Regions from separate parts of the Brevibacillus gelatini genome, predicted to be linked through region 2. Evidence: predicted binding sites of a transcription regulator. Region 2 holds the regulator's gene; the other holds the start of a gene.
What was found. Region 2 encodes LexA, which represses DNA repair genes until DNA is damaged. Its sites were predicted from a motif close to CGAACATATGTTCG; they were not measured.
Positions count from the first base shown of each region.

Region 1: the regulator LexA is predicted to act here: its motif matches at 1,689-1,702, upstream of ruvC (crossover junction endodeoxyribonuclease RuvC).

Region 1 covers NZ_CP154342.1:1,516,339-1,520,548, reverse strand. The annotation lists gene ruvB (Holliday junction branch migration DNA helicase RuvB) at 1-510, opposite strand, end outside; gene ruvA (Holliday junction branch migration protein RuvA) at 515-1,132, opposite strand; gene ruvC (crossover junction endodeoxyribonuclease RuvC) at 1,129-1,629, opposite strand; gene AAFJ72_RS07515 (hypothetical protein) at 1,757-1,948, opposite strand; gene AAFJ72_RS07510 (hypothetical protein) at 2,081-3,163, shown strand; gene AAFJ72_RS07505 (BofC C-terminal domain-containing protein) at 3,245-3,814, opposite strand; gene AAFJ72_RS07500 (bifunctional 2',3'-cyclic-nucleotide 2'-phosphodiesterase/3'-nucleotidase) at 4,074-4,210, shown strand, end outside.
Region 2 covers NZ_CP154342.1:2,565,190-2,569,399, reverse strand. The annotation lists gene AAFJ72_RS12275 (CD3324 family protein) at 1-243, opposite strand, end outside; gene AAFJ72_RS12270 (DUF4269 domain-containing protein) at 591-1,157, opposite strand; gene AAFJ72_RS12265 (DUF456 domain-containing protein) at 1,285-1,770, shown strand; gene lexA (transcriptional repressor LexA) at 1,831-2,454, opposite strand; gene AAFJ72_RS12255 (LysM peptidoglycan-binding domain-containing protein) at 2,838-3,185, shown strand; gene AAFJ72_RS12250 (DUF896 domain-containing protein) at 3,277-3,474, shown strand; gene crcB (fluoride efflux transporter CrcB) at 3,585-3,941, shown strand; gene AAFJ72_RS12240 (HelD family protein) at 3,974-4,210, shown strand, end outside.

The sequences.
Region 1 (4,210 bases), 1.0 Mb from region 2:
GCGCAGCGGCGCAGAGAGCATCCCTGCCCGCGTCGTTGCTCCCACGAGCGTAAACCGCGGCAAATCGAGGCGCACACTGCGCGCGCTCGGCCCTTTGCCGATGATAATATCGAGCGCAAAATCCTCCATCGCCGGATAAAGCACTTCCTCGACGCTTCGGTTCAGCCTGTGGATCTCGTCGATAAACAGCACGTCGCCTTCCTGCAGGTTGGTCAAAATCGCCGCCAGATCGCCAGGCCGCTCAATCGCAGGGCCGGACGTCGTGCGAATGTTGACTCCAAGCTCGTTGGCGATAATTTGCGACAGCGTCGTCTTGCCCAGCCCCGGCGGTCCGTACAGCAGGACGTGGTCCAGGGATTCCTTGCGCATTTTCGCCGCTTCAATGAAAATTTTCAGGTTTTCCTTCACATGCTGCTGTCCGATGTACTCATTCAAATAGCGAGGACGGAGGCTCAGCTCCGCCGCATCTTCTTCCCAGTTCATATGCGTCGTAATGATTCGCTGATCCAAAATCCTACCCCCTCATAAGCAGGGCAAGCCCTTGTTTGATGAGCTTTTCCACACTTTCGCCCTCTTTTGATTTCTCCGCCAGCGCGTTTCTGATCTTTTGCAGCTCGCCGTCCGAGTAACCGAGTGCGGTCAACGCTTCCAGCGCCTCGTTCAGCGCAGAAACCGCCTGCTCGCCTGCTGTCAGATCGCCTGCCGCGACCGTGAGAATCGCTGATGGCGTGTATCCGACCAGTTTGTCCTTGAGATCGAGTATGATGCGTTGCGCAGTCTTTTTGCCGATCCCAGGAAACTTCGTCAAATAGGTCACGTTTTCCTGTTGCACCGCCATGACCAATTGCTCGGGAGTTGCCGCCGCGAGAATCGCCAGGCCGCCCTTTGGCCCGATGCCGCTCACGTCGAGCAGCTTGCGAAACAGGTCGCGTTCGTCACGGGTAGCGAAGCCGTAGAGCAAAATCGCGTCTTCGCGGACGTGATGGTGCGTGTACAGCTTCGTTTTTTTGCCTTCGTAGCGCACAAACTGGTACGGATTGGGACAAAACAGGCGATACCCGATCCCTCCCGCTTCTACCACTATGTATTCTGAATCGAGGTAACAAAGTGTCCCTTCCACAAAATCAATCATTTTTGAACTCCTTCCGAGATGGAGATGAACGTCCGAAACTGTGCGTGCGTAATCGCGATGCCCAAGGCATCCGCCACGTCGTCAGGCTTTGGCACTTCCTTGAGCCTGAGCAGCAGCCTGGTCATTTCCTGAATCTGCTTCTTTTCCGCCCCACCGTAGCCTGTCACCGCCTGCTTGACCTGCATGGGCGTGTATTCATAGACGGGCACTCCGGCCATCTCCGCCGCAAGCAGGATGACGCCGCGCGCCTGCCCCACCGTGAAGGCCGTGGTCACGTTTTTATTGAAAAACAGTTTTTCTACTGACATTTCATCCGGTCGATACGTTTCCAGCAGGCTTTGCATCGCTTCAAAAATCTGCTTCAAGCGAAGCGGAACAGGCAAGCCTGCCTCTGTCTGAATGCTTCCATACTGGACGGGACGCAATTGGCTACCCTGTTTATCCAGAACCCCAAACCCAACGATCGCAATGCCAGGGTCGATTCCTAATATGCGCATGGTCCACTCTCCGTTTGCCAAGTCTCTACTCTCTACTGTATCACAAAGCGCAAAAAAAGCGAACGTGTATTTCCATATAAAAGACCCGCTCCTGCCAAAAGGAACGGGCAATCATACGGCGTCGCATTTAGTGTTTGTTCATTCCAAGCGAATCCGACACATCATGCTGCATGTGCGCGTATTCATCTACGCCGCTCTGCATCTGCTCCCTGATCCGGTTGATCTGCTGGTAATTGAGCTTGTTGTGTCCCTGGTTCAGCTGAACGTACAAACGCTGGTGGAACTGGTCCTTGTAGCTACCTCTGGGCATGGTAGACATAAGAGAAGATTCCTCCTTCGCTCGCCGTATGAGTACAGTATGGCGTCACGCCTCTGGCCTTATGATGCCAACATTTACAGCTCATTTTTCGCAACTTTGCCGACAAACCATATAGAGGGAGGTGCTGATCTGGTGAGACGCTTGCTGACCGCTTTCCTGCTTGCCATTCTTCTTCTCGCCACCTTCTGCCCGGAGCAGTCCGCCCAGGCGAAGGGCAAAGAAACCGTCACCGTCTCTGTCTCGGTTTCGCCAGCCTCGGCTTTTCACTCTACGCTGAGCTTTTATACCCAGCCTTCGTTCGTCAAACGGCTGTTTGCCGCAAAAAAGGTGGCAGCGTTCGTGCACCCTCACTGGGTTCGGGCCACATTGACCGTTAAACAGCACCAGTTTGTGTACGATCACGACGGGAAATTGTTTGCGAGCGACAAGCCGCTGCAATACCTTTTGCCGGCGGATGTACAGCAACGAATCGAGGAATTTGTCGCGCATGTGGAGAGCGTTCATTACGCAAAAGCGATTCCGTGGGAGCAGGTCAAAAACATTTTCGGCCGCATGGAGTACGCCACCGTCATTGACCTGGAGACAGGCGAGCGGTTCCACGTCCAGCGCCGTGCAGGCAGCAGACACGCCGATGTGCAGCCGCTGACGCGCACTGATACGCAGACGATGAAAAAGATTTACCAGGGCAAATGGAGCTGGAAGCGCAGGGCGATTCTCGTCGAGGTCAACGGCGTTTATTTTGCAGCTTCCATGCACGGCATGCCGCACGGTGCGGGAGCGATTGCGGGCAATGATTTTCCCGGCCATTTTTGCATCCACTTTTTCGGAAGCTCGACTCACAGACGCAAGGAACCCGACCCCAGCCACAGCCTGATGATCCAAAAAGCGTCCGGCTCGCTGGCAACGGCGATGATCGGAGCTACCGCGGAGGAGCTGGTAGGGTATTTTCTCACGGCCCTGCACGAACAGGACAACCATGTTGTACAAATGACGACAGACGGCTTCACGCTGCCTGCCCGGCTTTCCAACGTGGCATCCGTCCGCAAGAGTGAGATCATCATTCCCTCTGACGAACGGGGACCGTTGCTTTCCGAAGTCCATGTCCACCTCGCCTATTTCACTCATGACAACCGCGAAAGGAATGAAGAGTGGACGTTTGTGCTGCGCCGCTCCACGCCGTGGGACAGGTGGCGGGTTATCGCCATCGACTTGTAACGAAGGTACGGAAGCACGACAGCAGAGAAAAAGCCGACCATCCTCCTTGCAGGATCGCCGGCTTTTTGCCTCACTCTTTTTTTATTCATCATCCAGTTGAAACTCTCCGTACGTCGACAGCACGCTGTTGTACTCTGCCAGATTGCGAATGCGGATGCCCCGCTTCAAGCTTTCCAACTGCTCTTTTGGCAGGCTCGCTTCCATTTTCACCGTGTTGATCCGGTAAAACGTCTGGATGACGTCCTGCTCGGCAGGCAGCCCGTGAAACAATGTCAGCATCCCGTTCGCCGACAAGCCAAAATGTCCGTTCTCCTTGCATGCAGGAGAAATGTCCTGCTCCCTTTTCAGTAAAATCATTTTGCTCGGATCGGCTGACACAATCTCCCAGCCTTTGTAATCTCCCATCGCTTCCTGCAAATGCCCTGCAGCGATCGGTTGCCGTTCTTCATCCCGGACGCCGCACAAATAGCTGCGCGTGAGCACCAGCTCATACGGCTTTCCTGCCACCATTGCCGACTTGCCGAAGTCTGTATGCAGCAGTCGGAGCAGACCGTTTTCCTGGCTCCCACTGCCTGTCAGCAGGATACCCAATACGATCCCTGTGAGAAGTGCCGCACTCCACGATGCGTACACCATCCATTTTTTTTGCATGGTTTGATGAACCCCTTCTCAAGCCTTTTTTCCTAGTTTTGCCATGTTTGAAGAGGGACATACGTGAATCTCGCAAGGATTCGTAATTGGCGAGAAATTTATCGCGAGCAAACGGATGAATATTTATACCATTCTTTCTTTTTTGTCAATAGATAAAATTTAATAATCTTAACCTGCATTTATCTACCAATCTACACATTCTAGTGATAAAATATTTTTGCTTGTACTTCTATGCGAACTTATTGGAGGTTAATCTGAAATGAAAAAGTCAAACAAACAGACGCTGGCTGCTTTTCTTCTCAGCACGTCCCTGATTGTCAGCGCCCTTGCTTTCCCGCTTACCCCCGTGAGCGCCGAAACCGGTTCTACCTTGAAGCTCCGCTTGCTTGAGACAAC
Region 2 (4,210 bases):
TTTGATCGTTTCCGGCGAGAGAAAATACTGCGTGGCCAGCTGTTGAATGGAAACGCCTTCGCGAAAAGCGCTGCGGATGGCGTTGTTCCGTTCGTCCAGCTGTTTGCGAAAGCCAGTCCGGGTTCCCCATTTGTGATGGGACGTTTTTGGCTTTGGAATGTATAAAAGTTCTCCCTGCACGTACTTCTGGATTTCTGCGATCAAAGTTTCTGGCAGCATGCTCGCTGCGTTTACATATTTCATTTCCGCTCGCTCCTTATTTTTTTGAAGTGAAAAATAAGGGGCAAAGCCAGGAAATAAGAAATGAGATACGTAAGAGAAGGCGATGAATTGTCTAAACGACTGTCCACCTCATGCAAAGTATCGCCTTATTTCCGGGCTTTGCATGAGACGTTGCAGTATCTGGCAAACTGATTCCATTCACCAACCATACACCCCCTCGCTGGCGTTTGCTCTTATGCGGGCAACCAATTGCCCGCGCAGTCGTTTCCATTATAAATCATCCGTCTGCGATTTGCATCGCGTCTTTGGGGGATGAGTTCGTCAGTTTTTGCAGGACGCTCCGTGCTGTCCGATGCGACAGGTGGCCTTTATCTCCTTACCAGAGCGTGAAGCTGTTCGTCCGTCCACTTCTCCAATTCCAACAGCGCCTGGTATGGATCGTCTCCCGGGATGTGAAAATAAGAGGCGAAAGCTGGTTCCGTTTTCAAGCCGTTTTGCTTGAGCTGCCGTATGTCATGGAGGACGTTAGGGCCGCCGAGCAAAAGCAAACGGTGTTCGACGACCATATGCCGATACGCATTTTGCATTGTGACCGGACGAGGTTGGGCAAACAGCTCAAACCAGAAGCCGCAGGCAAAAAACGAAATCAGGCAGGTAGGCACGCCCTGCACGAGCAGACGAGCTTCCTTGTAGCCTTCATACGCCGCATATGAAGCGCGAACGATGGCAGCAAATCGGTCGAGATCGTAGCTTTCGCAAATGATGTCCAGGTCGCTGTCGGCGATGTCGATGTCAAGAGGGATCGTGCCCGCAAGCACAGGATCAAATTCTTTCAGTCGCTGCATGATGGCGGATTGCTCGATCGCCTGTTTCGCGGCTTTTTGCTTGCTTGTCCCATTTTGCAGGTAAGAGAGGTCGCGCCAGTTCCGCTTCATGAAAAACCTCCGTTTTGCTATCTTTTGTGCTGGTGCTCCTCCCAAACGATTTCACAGCTTCCTGAGAGAAGAGTGCAACTTGAATCGGCTGTTTCTCGTATACCTATGTGAGAGGAGTGCTTCACAGATGGATATTGTACTTTGGATATTGGTGTTGTTGCTTTTTGCACTGAGTATCGCCGGCATCTTTTTGCCAGTATTGCCCGATACGATTTTACTGTGGGCAGGCTTTTTGCTCTATCACTTTTTCATCGCCGATCCGGGAGCGGGGTTGCCAGCGTCTTTCTGGTGGGGGATGGTCGTGCTCAGTATTTTGCTGTACGGGGCGGATCTGTTGACCAACATGTTCTTCGTGAAAAAATACGGCGGTTCCAAATGGTCTTCGGTGGCTGCGGCCGTAGGGATTTTTCTCGGAATCTTCGTGTTCCCGCCTCTCGGGATGCTGATATTGCCGTTTGTGCTTGTGGTGCTGGTGGAGCTGCTCGTGCAAAAGCAACCGATGGAAAAAGCGCTCAAAGCGGGCTTCGGCTCGCTGGTCGGCTTTCTGGGCAGCGCGGTAGTAAAAGTGGTGTTGCAGGTGGGTATGATCGTCTGGTTTTTTCTTGCCAGGTAGAATAGAGACGAAAAAGGACAGCGGGGGCTGTCCTTTTTTCATGCGCATATGCGGAAACCATTAGTGGATGAGGCGATAGACGCCAATGACTTTTCCGAGAATGGTGACGTTGTCCAAAATGATCGGCTCCATCGTTGCATTTTCCGGCTGGAGACGGAAGTGGTCTTTCTCCTTGAAAAAGCGTTTTACTGTCGCTTCGTCTTCATCGGTCATGGCGACGACGATATCCCCGTTGTTGGCGACGTTCTGCTGGCGCACGATCACGTAGTCGCCGTCCAGGATGCCGGCCTCGATCATGCTGTTCCCGGAAATACGCAGCATGTACACCTTGTCAGAAGTCACGATATTTTCTGGAAGCGGGAAATACTCTTCCACATCCTCAATCGCGGTGATCGGTTGTCCCGCAGTTACTTTACCGATGACAGGGACGCGGACGACAGCGTCTTCGAAGTTGTCCTGGAAGCGGTCTTCCTCAGAAAGTAGTTCAATGGCGCGGGGTTTGGTAGGGTCGCGGCGGATCAGCCCTTTCTTTTCGAGGCGCGCCAGATGGCCGTGCACGGTAGAGCTGGAGGCAAGTCCGACAGCTTCGCCGATCTCGCGGACGGATGGCGGGTAGCCTTTTTCCCGAACTTCCTTGCGAATGAATTCAATAATGGCTTGTTGCCTGCTGGATAGTTTTGACATAGAGAGACACCCCTGATTTCTCGAACAAGTTTTCCAATATTATACCATGGGATCTTGCGTTCGACAAACATAAGTTCGATCCGGAGGCGAACAGGATTTTTTGACCGGGTAAATGGATTCGATTTGCGCCCTTCCCGGAATCAGCCTTTAAGTCGATAGGGGATGGGTTGACAGGGGATGAGGGCTAATGCATGCAGGTCAAAGCAGCAGAGCCGGGCAATAGGCAGCGGCGCCGCCGGCTTTCTCCCGAACTGAAACGGATGCGTAGAGCAGCCGCACACATTTTTGCAGGAGTGTCTGTTTTTTTCTTGACATGAACATATGTTCTCATTTAAGATGGGGTTACGAAAACATAGAACGTATGTTTGCAGGGGGTTATTACGATGAAAGTCATGTCTAGCCATAACCGTTTTGAGAAAAAGCAGCCTCGCCGCGTCCGTCTTGGCATCACGAGGGGACAAGCTATTTTGTTTTTGATTGCGTCCTCTCTCTTTTTTTACCTGTTGACCGAACTGGTGTTTGCCTCTGCGTCCCAAGCAGAGCCGCCAGCGCCAAAAGGAAAAGAAGTGACCGTTCGTTCCGGCGACAGTCTCTGGACGATCGCTGTGCGTCATCAACCGTCGGAACAGGTGGATGTGCGTGATCTGGTTCAGGACATCAAAATCGCGAACGACCTCGACAGCAATCTGATCTATCCGGGGCAGACCTTGTTCATCCCGGAAGCGGACTGATTCGGCACTTGTCTGTCGGCAGCTATCTTGCCAGTTCCGACTGATATGATATAATAAAGCGGCATTACTACTGAGTGGGAGGAACCGGAAAGTGGTATCTGACGCGGAAATTAAAAGAATCAATGAACTGGCCAAAAAATCGCGCGAAGTGGGCTTGACCGACGAGGAAAAGCAAGAGCAAAAAGCGCTGCGCCAAAAGTACATCGATGCGGTTAAAATGTCGCTTCGAGCGAATCTGGATTCCATCCGCTATGTGGAAGATCTTGAGGATCATCGTCCAAAACACTAAACTTGTTTGTGCTGATACGGCAGACATCCTTGCTTGACGCTCGGGTGTCTTTTTGTTCCTTATGGCAGTCTGCCTGTTTGGCGAGCGAGGAGGGGAAACTGTTGGCTTGGGTGGCTGTAGCAGTTGGAGGAGCAGTCGGTTCGTTGCTTCGTTATGGGCTGGCGCAGGTGGCAAATCTGCCAGGCTGGCCTGTCGGCACATGGCTGGCGAATGTCATCGGTTCGTTTGCAATCGGCGTTTTGTTTGTGATAGGCAAGGAGCGGGGAGGATTCTCGCCTGAACTGTATCTGTTGTTTACCACGGGAATGCTGGGTGGATTCACGACGTTTTCCACGTTCTCGCTGGAAGTGGTTTCCTTCTGGGGAGAGGGGCAATGGCTGCGCGGTCTCGCTTACGCCCTGCTCAGTATTGGGATAGGTCTTTTCTCTTGCGCGGCGGGAATCTGGCTCGCCAGACAAATGCAATAACAACAGGATAAATGACGAGAGGGGGGATGGGTGTGAGTACCCAGCACCGCGATTACGAGGCAGAACAGAACAAGCTGAACGAGACGATTGCATTGATCGATGAGGAGATCGTGCGACTGCGCGAAGAGATTCGGGATGCGACCGATGATTACGTGAAACAGGTCGTAAACGCAAGCAAGGCAAAAGATTTGCGCTACCTGCAAGATCACGGACGGGCCAAGCCGTACTTTGGCAGGGTCGATTTTCTCAAGGACGAGGTGTACGAGCTG